DNA from 3 places in the Leclercia sp. GHBNCSD genome. Region 3 is predicted to be linked to each of the others. Evidence: predicted binding sites of a transcription regulator. Region 3 holds the regulator's gene; each other region holds the start of a gene.

Region 1 (5,010 bases), on a different contig from region 3:
CTCACTCTTAAAAGGTTTATCCTGGCAGGTCATAATGAAGGGGTCAGTAACGGCTTCTGGCACGAAGCGGTCTGCGGCACCTACTATGATTGTGCGCGGCTTTCTGAGCTTAATCCGCAACCAGCCACATATCGGCTTCTTCAAACATCTCTTCGAGCATACGGTTCAGCTTTTCCCGATCGCTTTTACTGGCATCGCTATTCAGGCCGTTCGCCTGCATCGGCTTAACCTTCACCTCGGCATCCGGAAAGATCCGATGCACTCGCTTCGTCAGTTCAGCCAGGATGATCTCTCTGGCGCCCGGAAGCCCGGCAACATTTCGTTTGTCGTACACCAGTTCAACGAACATTACATACCCCTTATAAATACTGTTTTAATGTACAGCATTTTCACCGGGGTAATGATGCCTGTCAAGGTCGCCCGTATGACTGTATTCATAATCGTCGTGCGGTGTCCTCTAACCAGTCAGGGAGGTGTGATTGATACCAGGTTTGATACAAGGAGAACGCGCTCTTTTGCCGCTCGTAAAGTAACACAATGACTTCGGTGACAATCCATGCCTTAGCGATGGCAATTTCTCTCGTTAATTCATTGACACTATGGTGATAAGTTAACGTGCAGTAGCGTTCAGCGAGGTCCGTATACGCTCGCATCGTCCCCATTCCCTTTATAAGTGGGGCAAGGTCGATAGCAGGACTCCCTTTTCCAAACCGTTCCCAGTCGAACAGCACGACCTCACCGTTTTCTCTTCTTCCCCAGTTACCCGCATTGCTGTCCCCTGAAATGAGACGGTGGCCGCTAAACAGCACATCACTACGCTGCTGAAATTGCTGAAGCTGCCGTGCGCTTTTTTCAGGTAACGCCAGCAGGATGAGCGCTTTTTCGAGGGCCCTCTCTGACCATGAGTGCGGGTGGTAATGCCATGCGGTATTCACCGGATAACGGTGCAGACGTGCCAGCATCGTGAGAACCTCATCACTGGCGACATCAGACTGTTCAACCGGGTAAGGAATATACTCCATGCATAATTTGCGCAGGGTGGCATCGGCGGAAAAGAGCGCCGGAGTCGCAATGCCCGCCTCGTTAAGCGACGTCGCAGCGTTCTGATAAAAACCAAACTCCACCGCGCCAACAGGAGACTTTTCAATAACGGCCTGACCGCTATGACTGACCGTTAGCGCCACATTGGCGGCACCCATTCTGGATAAATCCCGTGCAGGCATAGACGATCCTCTCAGCAGTAGCGGGTGGGTTGCTCAGGATCCAGAGTGTAACGTAAATGGGCCGTTGCGCTAAAAACTGCCGCCCGCGTTGCAGGCGGCAGTGGAGACGATCAGAATAAGACCGAGTAGTTCAGGCCGAAGGTACGACCGCGGCCTTTGTAGGTATAGAGGTTTTCAGCACCGTAGGTTGGGCTGTAGAGACCCGGTGCGCGCTGGCCCCATGCGGTGGTGTAGTCTTCATCCAGCAGGTTTTCGACGCTGAAGCTCAGCTTACCGACCGGCAGAAGATAACTGCCTAAGAAGTCCACGGTGTTATAGCCATCGATCTTCTTACCGGCTTCATCAGAGAGGTCGAACGTCTGGGTGCTTTGCATACGCAACGTCCAGTCGCCCGGCGCCCAGGTAACCCATGCGCTCATTTTAGACGGGCTGGCGCTGTCTACCGTCAGCTTTTCCCACTTTCCGTCGACGCGGGTTTCCGATTTGATGACGTTGAAGTTTGTACCGGTGCTCCACTCGCTGTCAGTGAAGAAATAGTCGATTTGGCCTTCAACACCGTAGATACGACGTTCGTCATCTTCAACGTTGATGGTCATGTCGCTTTTATTAATGTTGATGGTTTTGTCAGACAGAGAGTAATACCCGGCAATCTGCGTGCGCAGATTATCCCCGGTGTAACGCCAGCCCAGCTCGTAGGCATCAACTTTGATTCCGTCGAGTTTTGAGTCGTTCACGTTCACGCTGTTGACCAGGCGATAATGACCGTTCACCAGCTGATAGGTGCCGGAGCCATAATATTTCGCCAGATCCGGGATCTCAAAGCCCTGGGAGAAGTTAAACCACAGCTGCTGGCGTTCGGTCAGATGACCCAGAATACCGGCGTTAAACAGCAGGTTGTTGTAATCCGTCTTTCCGCCCGGCACGGCGTCTGCGGAGGTCGCTCTGCCCGTGGCAATGGCCTGCTGCTGCGTATAGCCAATAAAATCATCGACCTTGTTTTCCGTGTACTGATAGCGCACGCCGCCGCTCAGGGTGATCGCGGAGAAGTCGTAGCTACTTTGCAGGAACGGGGCGAGGTTAGTAATGCTGTAGCCCGGATAGCGTCCAACGTTATAGGCATTATCCAGCTTCATCCCCCCGCTGGCCGCCGCCTTGCTGAGGTCGAAAAATTGCTGGTTGGCGTCGAAGGTTTCATGCTCGGCATCCACACCCCATGTCAGCGTCAATGCCTCCACCGGCTTGCTGTTGATGGTGAGCTTGCCGCCGTAGAAATCGGTTTTTTGCTGCGATGCGCCAATGCTGGTGACCCGACCGCCGGAAAGCGTAGGGAAGGGGTAATAGGTCAGGCTCTCATCGCGGTAGTAAATCTGGGCGAGCAGATCCTGGCCCCAGAAATCGGTGTTGGAATATTGCAGGTTAATCAGGTGACGTTCGGTGCCGGGGATACGGTCGGAGTCGAGATTGTTTTTGTTATAGGCGTTGCCCGCGCCCGTTACTGCCGAGAAGTTCTCGCCCAGATAAAGGCCGTGCTTACCGTCAGATTCACTTTTGTAATACTGCGTGGTGAGCTGCAACTGCTGATGATCGTCGATATTCAGCGTGCCGGTGCCCATCACGTCCAGACGGTCAGAGTATTGCAAACCGGTCTGGGTGTTATCGATGATCACCTCATCGCCATTGCCATCGTACCAGCCGCCAAAGCGCTGATAGGCCACTGACAGGCGCCCGGAAGCGTTATCGTTGCCACCGCTCACCGCCGCTGCGACGTTCTCGTCATTATCGTTATGGCTGTTGAAGCCGGTTTTCAGGCCGGTCTGGAACTCGACTTCCGTTTCCGGCTGGCCCTTTTTGGTGACGATATTGATTAAGCCGCCGGTACTGCCGCCGCCGTAGAGGGAGGTGGCGCCGGAGATGACCTCAATGCGGGAAATATTAAACGGATCGATTGAGTCCAGCTGGCGGCTGTCGCTGCGCGAGGAGTTTAAACGCACGCCGTCCACCATCACCATCATGGATCGACCACGCATATTCATCCCGTAGTTGGTGCGCCCCTGGCTGCTGACGTCCATGCCGGGAATTAACTGCGCCAGCACCTCTTTCAGCTCCTTACCCCCCTGAACCTGCTGTTCAATTTCAGCCTGTTCCACAACCCAGGTGGTCTGCGCCATGTCGGTGATGCTGTGATTGGTACGGCTGGCAGCGACCACCAGCGTCTCATCTTTTTGTACTTCGGCAGAGGCATTGGCGGCTAATGTCATGAATAAACAAGAGCTTAGCGCGCGATAACTGTGCGATTTCATTATTGTGATCATCCTGATTTTTCAACGAGCCGGAGGCATGGACGCCCCGTAGCGCAAAAACATCACCGCAGAGGTGATAGTGATTATCAAGATGATATGAATAATCATTTCAATGTAAACAGGTAATGTTAAAAATTGTTTCTACAATGGCATGATATTTATGTGGTTTTGGGGGCCGCCGCCTCTTAAGTGGGGAAATACCAGAGGTTGCCCCACGTGCGTCGCTGTCGTCACGACAGTAATCGCTTACTATGGTGATGAATCATCCCCGCCATTATCTGGCAGGGATCTCAGCATCGCTGATACAGCGCTCAGGCTTCATTTTTACAGGGCTCAGCGATTACCACAGGTTTTCTGAGCTTTTCTGACAGCAGCAGACTGATCAGCGCCAGCAAAATAAAGGTCACCGATATGCCGGCCAGCCCGTAAAATCCCGCCAGGGGATAAACCCACGAGGCTACCGCAGAGCCAAATCCAATGCCGCCGAACATAAAGGCGCTGGTCAGCGCCAGAGCGATACCACGGTGCCGGACAGACGACAGTTCAACGATCCTGCGTTGCTGACTGGGCCAGAGCAGGTCGGTGGCAAAGGCCCAGACAACGAGCATCACCAGCAACACGACCAACATTTTCGGCAGCAGGGCAATCAGCGCGGTGTCCACAATCAGCAGCGTCATGCCCGCCATCAGCAACCTTTCAGACGTAAAGCGCGCGGCGGCTCGGGTCACCCAGAGGTTGCCCAGTACCCCAGCGATGCCCAGTACCGCAAGCGCCGCGGAGAGAGCCTGCGTCCCGCCGGTGTAGGTATCGCGTATGAGCGGGGCGATGAACGAATAAAAGCTGTAAACACCGGAGGTAATGAAAAACACTACCAGGAATGCCGTCAGGTATTTTCCTTGTGACAGGACGCTGACCATTTCAGTAAGCCGGATGCGCGACCCTGTGCGCTCATCCGGCACCGTCAGGAGGATGTTCAGCCCGCTCAAAAGGCTTACGCCGCCCACCAGGGCAAAAAGCGCTTTTGCTCCCCACAGGCTGGCAATCCACGCGGCGAGGGGAATACCGGCGAGGCTCGCCATCGATACCCCCAGGAGTACCATGCCGATAGCGCGACCGCGTTGCTCTTCATGAACCAGCTCTGAACCCAGCGCAACCAGCACCGGGCCGATAAATCCTGCCCCTGCGCCCATCAGTATGCGGGAGGCGAGTAGCGCATCGTAGGAGGGTGACAGCGCAAACGCGAAGGCGCCAGAGCCAAAAAGCCCGATGCCCGTGAGCACCAGCTGGCGACGGCGCCAGTGACCAAACATCACCTGAACCAGCGGGGCGGCCAGGGCAAAGGTCAGGCCGAAAATACTTAGCAAGCGTGCGCTCTGTGCATCGGTCAACTGCCAGGCGGCGGAAATAGCGGGCAGGCTACCCGCGACAGAGAGCGCACCGGTCGCCTGGACAAAATAGGCGATGCTCAGCGCGCGCAGGGCACGGCG
Region 2 (5,010 bases), 730 kb from region 3:
AAAGGATGGGGAATTAATCAAATCGCCGCATTGCTGAAAAAGAGTAATAAAACGGTAAGTGCGCAAAAAAACAGTGCCATGAGAAGACTTGCTTTAACGAGTAATGCCGAAATGTACGCGTGGATTAACAGCACTAAGGGAATGAAAGAGCTGAGTTTATTCTCTGCCTATGGAGAGCAAGACGAATGGAAAAGAACGCGAACAAAAGACATATCGCTATCGTCGAAAAGTGCATGATGAGTGGTATGGGGCTTAAGCATCTTTTTGCCAGCCCCGCACTTAAAAATTATGAAGTCCACCTGTTTAATAACATTAATAGTTTCCAGTCCTCACTTAGTTTTGTTCCATACACGTCGTTAATTTACTCCCTCTCGGATGAGCGGGAAGAGCGGCGTAATTGCCTGGTCTGTATTAAGGAAGTGGCTGCCACATACGGCATGATTCAGCGAATCGTACTGGCATCAGATGAGGCAGAAGCGAGCCTGATTAATCAGCTTTCGCCGTCACGCCTGCATGGGGTGATTCTCAAATCTGAGCCGCTCGCCGACCTGCAGGAGCACCTGAGCAAAATATTGAGCGAGAACCGACGGGTTAATGACGGGCATAATAACCACTGGAATATTCATCGTGGAAGACTGCTTAGCCCAACCGAGCGCGCCATTTTGCAGTTTATGTCGTGCGGCTTCTCCATCCCGGAAATTGCCACCCGGCTCGATCGCAACATCAAAACCATTCGTGCGCATAAATTCAATGCCATGATTAAGCTCGGGGTGCGTTCCGACGTGGGATTACTGCACGCAGCGGATATCCTGACCCATTTTCCCGTCCCGGATCCCCGCAACTCGCGCTTCATTTCCCAACACTTTTCATAACCCATGCAAAAGTCTGCGCCAGAACGGTTCTGGCGCGGGACTTACAGACAAACGTCTACCCATGTTGCCTGAGTGAGCTCGGCCATTCTTTCCGGAGAAATACGCACCGCGCTGTGGATCGCACCGGCAGCGGGCAGCACTTCCGCATACTGTCTGAGAGAGATGTCGCAATAGACCGCCAGCGGCGTTTCCAGTCCGAAAGGGCAGACGCCACCCACAGGATGCCCTGTGATTGTCACCACCTCGTCACTACTCAGCATTCGGGCCTTTGCGCCAAACGTCTGCTTCAGCTTTTTGTTATCAAGACGCGCATCGCCTTTGGCAACCACGAGGATCACCTCATCTTTAATTTTTAGCGACAGCGTTTTCGCTATCTGACCCGGCGCGACGTTGTGGGCCTCGGCAGCCAGCGCAACGGTAGCGGTACTTTGACCCAGTTCGATGACTTCAACATCCGGGGCGTGGTCAGCGAAAAACTGGCGCACAGACTGCAAACTCATTGTTTCCTCCAGAAAAATATTCTGCGTAGTCGTTCATAAGAGATGATGCCCTTTAAATATTTACCAGGTCACACGCTTCTGATATCAGCGATTTCTGGATCATCTTCACAATCACGGAAACCGGTTACAGTAACCGGTTGCAGACCATGATGCGGAGATTAATACTGATTACGTCACTTCCCCTGTATCCAATAATAAGAGTCGATTATGAAACCTATCCGTTTGAGCAGTCCCGCTGGTAAGCGAGCCAGCAAGGTGGTGAAAGTGGTATATGGAACACCGTGCGGCGTCACAACGCCCGAAACGATCGTCTGACAGGAGAGCCGTTATGTCTGCCAACCATGCTGCGTTTAACCTGATATTCCGATTTGTTGAAAACTATGTCAGCCCCATTGCCGGACGCATCTCCTCCCAGCGTCACGTGATGGCGATCCGCGACGGTTTTATCTCCGCGATGCCGTTTATGATTGTGGGCTCGTTCTTATTAGTGTTTGCTTACCCGCCGTTTTCGCCGGACACCACATGGGGCTTTGCCCGCGCCTGGCTGGATATGGCAAAACAGTTTGAAGGCCAGATCCTCACCCCCTTCGATATGACGATGGGCGTGATGTCCCTCTATATCTGTGCCGCTATCGCCTACAACCTGGGCAAGCATTATGTAAAAGCGTATCAGCTCGATCCCTTCATGTGCGCCATGCTGTCGCTGATGGCCTTCCTGCTGATCGCCGCGCCAAAAACCAAAGGCGCATTGCCGGTGGACAGCCTCGGCGGGACGGGGATCTTCACCGCCATTCTGGTGGCGATCTACTGCGTGGAGATGATGCGTTTTCTGAAGGCGCACAATATCGGTATTCGCCTGCCCGACCAGGTGCCGCCGATGATCAAGAACTCCTTCGACCTGCTGATCCCGGTGCTGGTGGTGGTGCTAACCCTCTATCCACTGAGCCTGCTTATTCAGTCGCAGTTTGGCATGCTGATCCCGCAGGCGATCATGGCCATCTTTAAACCGCTGGTGGCGGCGGCGGACTCGCTGCCGGCAATCCTGCTGGCGGTGCTGATTGGTCACCTGCTGTGGTTTGCGGGCATCCACGGGGCGGCGATTGTCTCCGGTATGCTGCAGATGTTCTGGCTCACCAACCTGGGGATGAACCAGACCGCGCTGGCGCAAAGCGCGCCGCTGCCACACATCTTTATGGAGGCGTTCTGGACTTTCTTCATTGTGATTGGCGGCTCCGGGGCCACGATGGGGCTGGTGTTCTGCTATCTGCGTAGCCGTTCGGCGCACCTGCGTTCCATTGGACGGCTGAGCGTGGTGCCGAGTATTTTCAACATCAACGAACCGGTGATCTTCGGTACGCCTATCGTGATGAACCCGGTGTTCTTTATCCCGTTCCTGCTGGCGCCAATGGTCAACGCGGTGCTGGCGTGGGCGGCGATGAAGCTGGATCTGATTGGCCGCGTGATTTCGGTGGTTCCCTGGACCGCTCCTGCGCCGGTGGGGGCTGCCTGGGCGCTGGGCTGGGACTTCAGGGCGGCGATCCTGGTCCTGCTGTTAGCGATGGTCTCCGCCATCATCTACTACCCGTTCTTTAAGGTGTACGAGAAGCAGCTGCTGGCGCAGGAGGCCGAAGAGGCCCAGCGTGCAGAAGAAGAGAGTCAGCAGGTCGCGTAATAAAAGCAAAACGGCAACCCTTGGGTTGCCGTTTTCATCTATTGGACCTGATAAACTATTTCAGCGTGCAATCGCCGCACTGCTGAACGTCCGGCAGGCGATAGCGCTGACAGCAGGTACGACGCACCAGCAGGCCGTCGCGCGGGACGACGGTGCGATAAAGCGGGTTGTCACGCCCATCGGAGAGCTGGCGGGCAAAGAAAATCGCCTGACGCAGCGCGTCCACTTTCTCATCCCCCAGCAGGGGTTTCATTTCGGTCAAATACCAGTGAATTAAATAGCCGGTATTGCTCCAGATAAGTTTGCCGTTGATCTCACCCGTCGCTTCCAGGACGTCAACCACCGGGACCAGCGCGCGTGTCACCAGCATTTCCATACGCTGCCGGGCCGAAAGGGAGGTTGCCTGGCTGTCTTCCTGAACGTCGATCCAGAAGCAGGCTGCGCGCCCGGTTTCGTGAAACTCAACGTGGAAATGTTCCGGGGAAATATCCAGCGCCACATCCTGGGTCAGCAGGGCCAGCATCATCGGTGGGACCATCAGCCCGATATACCACTGTGCCCACAGCGACAGCAGCGGCTTGTTTTCCCGCGCCATCGTGGGCTGGTTGCGGTAGATATGATCGGAGTAGGTCGCCAGCAAAGACTGCAGTTCGGCAGGACGCTGCCACTGCGCCAGCGTCATGGCGTGATGAGGATGGGGTTCATCCAGCTTGATGACATCCAGCAGATAGGCACGCGTCTGACCGATAGCCTCACGCATCGCGTCCGCAAGCCCTGAAGGCCCGGCCGACAGTGGTGTTTGCCAGATAATATTCTCAACAGCGTGTGCGGAACGTGTGGCCATAAGTTAGCTGGATAAAAATCTAAATGATAATGATTGCCAATCCTAACTATAGATAAATCCGTGCGCAAGGCTTTTTACACATTCAGGTTTAACGCTGACAAATGAGAAAATCTATCATATGATATTGGTTATCATTATCGGTTTGAGAGATGAATCATGTTGAGCAGAGCGTTGGGAAGTGGCTGGGGCGTGATACTGCCGGGAATGGTCATGGCCGGGCTGGCGTGTACCGATCTGTCGTTAGCGGTCTGGAAAGTGATTATCGCGTCGGGCTTGCTGATTTCATCCGCCATGATCTGGCATAAACAACTGCGGCATTTCGTGCTGCTGCCATCATGTGTTGCGCTGATTGCGGGAATGTGGGTGCTGGTAATGAATCTGAACTAACGGGAGAAAAAGAGAGAAAATCAGGAGAGATAAGATAATTGGTGCGAGGGGGGGGACTCGAACCCCCACATCCTAAGGACACTAACACCTGAAGCTAGCGCGTCTACCAATTCCGCCACCTTCGCACAGTCATCTTATTTTTTGATATCGCCTCGTTGGTGCGAGGGGGGGGACTCGAACCCCCACATCCGTAAGGACACTAACACCTGAAGCTAGCGCGTCTACCAATTCCGCCACCTTCGCCCAGTGCGAGCAATATCAATCATGGTTATTGGTGCGAGGGGGGGGACTCGAACCCCCACATCCGTAAGGACACTAACACCTGAAGCTAGCGCGTCTACCAATTCCGCCACCTTCGCAGACCATCGATACAGTAAAAGTATCGTAACCACGGAGGCGCATTCTAGATGTTTTCAGCTTTTCGTCAACAGATAATTGTGCGGGAGATATTATTTGCTGCAAAAATGGCCTGAACGGGCGGCTCAGGCCAGCGGGAGACGTTACTTCTTCGCCTGGCGAGTCATGATGGCGCGGTAGATCTTAAAGCGGCCAGTTTGCGCCAGCACTTCGTGGAAGCCGAAGACTTCATCCAGCACTTTCGGGTACGGCAGGAAGGCGTTCGCCACGATTCGCAGCTCACCGCCGCTGTTCAGATGGCGTACCGCGGTACGAATCAAGGTCTGTGCTGCTTCGAGGCTGGTTTCCACACCGTCATGGAATGGCGGATTAGAGATA
Region 3 (5,010 bases):
CCTGTATAAAGCCGCAGCAAAATTTAAATACGGTCCGGTCTGGGCGCGCGGTGGCTGGCTGCAACCAACCGGCCAGACCCTGTTAGCGCCACACTGGAGCTTTATGCCAGGTACCTACCAGGGTGCCGAAGCCGGGGCAAACTTTGACTACGGCGACAGCGGGGCGCTGAGTTTCTCGTATATGTGGACCAACGAGTACAAAGCGCCTTGGCATCTTGAGATGGACAAGTTCTATCAGAATGACAGAAAAACCCGCGTTGATTATCTCCACTCATTTGGCGCGAAGTACGATTTCAAAAATAACCTGATTCTGGAAGCCGCGTTTGGCCAGGCGGAAGGCTTCATCGATCAGTACTTTGCCAAAGCGAGCTACAAACTGGATATCGTGGGCGGCCCCCTCTCTACCAGCTACCAGTTCTACGGCACGCGTGATAAAGCCGATAGCGGCACCGTGAACGATATCTACGACGGCACGGCATGGCTGCAGGCGCTGACCCTGGGTTATAAGGTCGGTCAGGTCGACTTACGTCTGGAAGGGACTTACGTTAAGGCGGAAGGGCAGCAGGGCTATTTCCTGCAGCGCATGACCCCAACCTATGCTTCGTCCAACGGTCGTCTGGACGTGTGGTGGGATAACCGCTCCGACTTCAACGCCAACGGCGAAAAAGCGGTCTTCTTCGGCGCGATGTATGACCTGAGCAACTGGAACCTCGCAGGCTGGAGCGTCGGTGCTTCTTATGTTTACGCCTGGGATGCAAAACCAGCAGACTGGCTGATCAACAGCGCGGGCCAGCGTGAAGATATCGCCTCTAACAAGATCAAAGAGTCTGCCTATAGTCTGGATGCGATCTACACCCTGCAGGACGGTCGCGCGAAAGGCACCATGTTCAAACTGCACTTCACGCAGTATGACAACCATTCCGACATCCCAAGCTACGGCGGCGGCTACGGCAACATCTTCCAGGATGAGCGTGACGTGAAATTTATGGTTATCGCCCCGTTCACCATCTTCTGATGACTCACCCGGCGGGGGATAACCCCGCCGATCGGAGACTGCTATGCTGAAAAAAATCGTACTGGTTGCGCTGCTGGCATCAGGACTGGCCGCCTGCGCACAACCCCAGACCCAGAGAGAAGACACCCGTCTGAAAGAGGCCTACAGCGCCTGTATCAATACCGCTGAAGGTTCGCCAGAAAAAATCGAAGCCTGCCAGAGCGTGCTGAACGTGCTGCGCCAGGAGAAGAAGCACGAACAGTTTGCCAACCAGGAAAGCGTGCGAGTGGCGGATTACCAAGCCTGTATTATGGCGCGCAAAACGGGTAACAATCAGGACGTGACCAAAAATTGCGACAAAATCTGGCAGGAAATTCGCAGTAATAACAGCAAGTAATTCGCTGTTTTTAACGCCCGGTGGCGCGATGCTCACCGGGTCTACCAGGGTGAAATCACCCGTAGGCCCGTGTAAGCGCAGCGCCACCGGGCTTTTTACATTATGACAGGCATAAAAAAGCCAACCGTCAGGTTGGCTCGGAGCAGGCGGATGAATTATTTCGCGTCGTGCGCGTGATCATCTTCGCGGCAGTCGCCTTCGGCACAGTGGCCATAGAGGTAGAGACTGTGGTTGGTCAGACGAATGCCATGACGGGCGGCAATTTCACGCTGACGTGATTCGATAGAGTCGTCGCTGAATTCGATCACTTTGCCGCAATCCAGGCAAATCAGGTGATCGTGGTGATGCTGCTGCGTCAGTTCAAATACGGATTTCCCGCCTTCAAAGTTGTGACGCGTCACGATGCCTGCATCGTCGAACTGGTTCAGTACACGGTAAACGGTCGCCAGACCAATCTCTTCGCCCATGTCGATCAGACGCTTGTATAAGTCTTCCGCACTGACATGATGGTTATCCGGACCCTGAAGCACTTCCAGGATTTTTAACCGTGGAAGCGTGACTTTCAGTCCGGCCTTCTTTAATGCGGTGTTGTTGTCAGTCATGCGGAATCTGTCCTGTTGCTAAACGATTCACTTCTAAAGAAGAAGTGACAGAAAATGCACCTGGGAAATGCGTCTCATTATAGAACTGCCATGACCTAATGAAAACTGCAAGTCTCAAGTAAAGTATGCTTATAAAAACGTGGTACCGCCAACAAACTTGTTACAGGGTGACCCGTTTGAACCTGGATCATTGTACAGGTATGGCAGGAAAAGTTAAAAATTTGTAGCAATTATTTTGATTGATATTACCTATCAATGCGGCGCAACTATGGCGTTGCGCCGCAGTGTGATCAGGCGTTGAGAATATCGTCGAGGTGCAGCTCTTCGCGAACCTGCTTAACCCATTTCTCTACGCGCTCAGCGGTCAGTTCAGGCTGGCGATCTTCATCGATGGCAAGACCCACGAAGTGGTTATCATCGGCCAGACCTTTAGAGGCTTCGAAGTGGTAGCCAGCAGTTGGCCAGTGACCAACGATTACGGCGCCGCGCGGCTCAATGATATCGCGGATGGTGCCGAGAGCGTCGCAGAAGTACTCTGCGTAATCTTCCTGATCGCCACAGCCGAACAGGGCAACCAGTTTGCCGTTGAAATCGATCTCTTCCAGAGACGGGAAGAAATCGTCCCAGTCGCACTGCGCTTCACCGTAGTACCAGGTAGGGATGCCCAGCAGCAGGATATCGTAGCCTTCGATATCTTCTTTGCTGCTTTTCGCAATGTCATGCACATCGGCAACGTCTTTACCTAGCTGTTTTTGAATGTTTTTTGCGATATTTTCGGTATTACCCGTGTCGCTGCCAAAAAAAATGCCGATGATTGCCATGAGTAAAATAACCTCTTGAAACTTAATGGTATGGTGGCGCAATTTAGCCACGGATAAGGGCAATCATAGCAGAACAGAGAAGCCTGCGGAAACTGCAATCACCCAGGACTGCACTCTGTGCTACATGAAAGCAATAAGAAGGGGAGTTTTCTGACTTACGCTTTGCCGTGCCATATCTCGAGCTGCGCAATCAGCATCTCTTCAATCAGCTCACTGCGGCTGATATCACGGGCATTCGCCAGCTCGTTCAGCGCATCGACGGCTTCAGCGTTCAGTTTCAGCTCGACGCGTTTAAGCCCGCGGCTTTTATCGCGTTTAAGCTGATTGCGCTTATTGATGCGCAGCTGTTCATCACGCGAAAGCGGATTGGTTTTCGGTCGTCCCGGGCGACGCTCATTCGCGAACAGATCTAATGTCGTGCGGTCCGTGTGTTCTTTGGCCATGATTTTGAGACTTCGGGGGAAACAAGACACCCTGCTAATGCCCGGGCGATAAGCGCGCCATCATACATCACCGAAAACGGCACGCCAACGACTGGAGGCCCGCTGGCGACCAGTCGCTCTCTTTTTAATCAATTTGCCGTGTCGGCGAGGTAACGACGGATAGCGCGCAGCACCGCGTCCGGTTTTTCGGCATGAACCCAGTGTCCGGCGCCGGCAATGACATGCGCACGCGCCTGAGGGAATTGCGTCAGTAGCGCATCGCGATACGCTTCGGTTACATACGGGGAGTTGCCGCCGGTAATAAACAGCGTCGGATGCGGCCACGCCGGCACCGGCTGCCAGCCGACGATCTGGTCATATTGATCCCAGAGCACCGGCACGTTAAAGCGCCATTCGCCGTCGACGAAGGATTTCAGCAGAAACTGCACCACGCCTTCTTCGTTCAGATGCTCACGCATCAGCGCGGCAGCCTGCTGGCGGGTGCTAACGCCAGCGTCCGTGACGGCGTTGATAGCGGCGAAGATCTCATCATGGCGGCGCACATCGTAATCCACCGGCGCCACGTCGATCACCACCAGGCCCGCAATGCGCTCCGGCGCAAGCGCCGTCAGCGCCATCACCGCTTTGCCACCCATGGAGTGACCAATCAGGGTCGCTTTTTCAATATTATGCTCATTCAGCGTATCCAGCAGATCCTGGGCCATATCGGCGTAGGTCATCTGCGGCGAGCGCGGCGACAGGCCGTGGTTGCGCATATCTACCTGCAGCAGCGCGTGATCCTGCACCAGATCCCGTGCCAGTACGCCAAGATTATCCAGACTACCAAACAGACCATGCACCAGGACGATGGGAGAATTATTGTGCGGCGATTGTGCAGATTGCGCTCGGGTATTCAATTTCATGGCAAAGTTCTTTTTTTACGTATGTCAGGTTAGGGTATCATGTTGACCATTCTGCCGTCCGGCTGCAAGGAGACAGTTAATTCTGACTTTTGCCGCTATCCTGGCTTGACGCTATCCGCTGTTGGGTTTTGACCTTATACTCCCAACGACTTGTATTCAGATAAGATATCGCACTGGATTAAGATGAAAACAATCGAAGTTGATGACGAACTCTATCAGTATATTGCCAGCCAGACGCGGCATATCGGTGAGAGCGCGTCCGACATTTTACGGCGCATGCTCAAAATGGCCGCCGCCTCGCAGTCTGCCGCTCCAGCCCCCAAAGAGACGCGCCAGCCCGTTGCCGTCGCCCAGGAAAAGCCGCTGACGCAGGTAAAAGACAAAGTGCGTGCGATGCGCGAACTGCTGCTTTCTGACGAATACGCTGAGCAGAAGAAAGCAGTTAACCGCTTTATGCTGGTGCTGACTACACTCTATTCACTGGATCACAACGCGTTTGCCGATGCGACGGAGTCACTGCATGGTCGCACGCGTGTCTACTTCGCGGGTGACGAGCAAACGCTGTTACAGAATGGCAATCAAACTAAACCCAAGCACCTCCCTGGTACACCGTACTGGGTGATCACCAATACCAATACCGGACGTAAACGCAGCATGATCGAACACATCATGCAGTCGATGCAGTTCCCGGTGGAATTGATTGATAAGGTTTGCGGAACTATCTAACCCTTGCATCAGAAGGACCAGGCAATGGCAAATCACAATCGTGCGGGTCAACCTGCACAACAGAGCGATTTGATTAACGTCGCCCAGCTTACCGCACAGTATTACGTGCTGAAGCCGGAAGTGGG

What was found. Region 3 encodes Fur, which represses iron uptake genes when iron is present. Its sites were predicted from a motif close to ATAATAATGAGAACNACTATCAA; they were not measured.
Region 1: the regulator Fur is predicted to act here: its motif matches at 3,597-3,619, upstream of ACT3IC_RS21420 (TonB-dependent siderophore receptor).
Region 2: the regulator Fur is predicted to act here: its motif matches at 4,007-4,029, upstream of fhuF (siderophore-iron reductase FhuF).

What each region holds. Positions count from the first base shown of each region.
Region 1 is NZ_JBQVYO010000002.1:229,541-234,550, reverse strand. Features, by position in the region: gene ACT3IC_RS21430 (DinI family protein) at 110-349, opposite strand; gene ACT3IC_RS21425 (phosphotransferase family protein) at 435-1,223, opposite strand; gene ACT3IC_RS21420 (TonB-dependent siderophore receptor) at 1,334-3,523, opposite strand; gene ACT3IC_RS21415 (MFS transporter) at 3,835-5,010, opposite strand, start outside.
Region 2 is NZ_JBQVYO010000001.1:1,296,686-1,301,695, reverse strand. Features, by position in the region: gene ACT3IC_RS06400 (helix-turn-helix transcriptional regulator) at 1-237, shown strand, start outside; gene bglJ (DNA-binding transcriptional activator BglJ) at 237-872, shown strand; gene ACT3IC_RS06390 (YbaK/EbsC family protein) at 914-1,372, opposite strand; gene ACT3IC_RS06385 (PTS sugar transporter subunit IIC) at 1,701-3,044, shown strand; gene fhuF (siderophore-iron reductase FhuF) at 3,100-3,888, opposite strand; gene ACT3IC_RS06375 (DUF1435 domain-containing protein) at 4,045-4,275, shown strand; tRNA gene ACT3IC_RS06370 (tRNA-Leu) at 4,315-4,400, opposite strand; tRNA gene ACT3IC_RS06365 (tRNA-Leu) at 4,432-4,518, opposite strand; tRNA gene ACT3IC_RS06360 (tRNA-Leu) at 4,548-4,634, opposite strand; gene rsmC (16S rRNA (guanine(1207)-N(2))-methyltransferase RsmC) at 4,776-5,010, opposite strand, start outside.
Region 3 is NZ_JBQVYO010000001.1:571,481-576,490, reverse strand. Features, by position in the region: gene chiP (chitoporin ChiP) at 1-1,015, shown strand, start outside; gene chiQ (ChiQ/YbfN family lipoprotein) at 1,062-1,391, shown strand; gene fur (ferric iron uptake transcriptional regulator) at 1,547-1,993, opposite strand; gene fldA (flavodoxin FldA) at 2,284-2,814, opposite strand; gene ybfE (LexA regulated protein) at 2,970-3,257, opposite strand; gene ybfF (esterase) at 3,386-4,159, opposite strand; gene seqA (replication initiation negative regulator SeqA) at 4,343-4,885, shown strand; gene pgm (phosphoglucomutase (alpha-D-glucose-1,6-bisphosphate-dependent)) at 4,910-5,010, shown strand, end outside.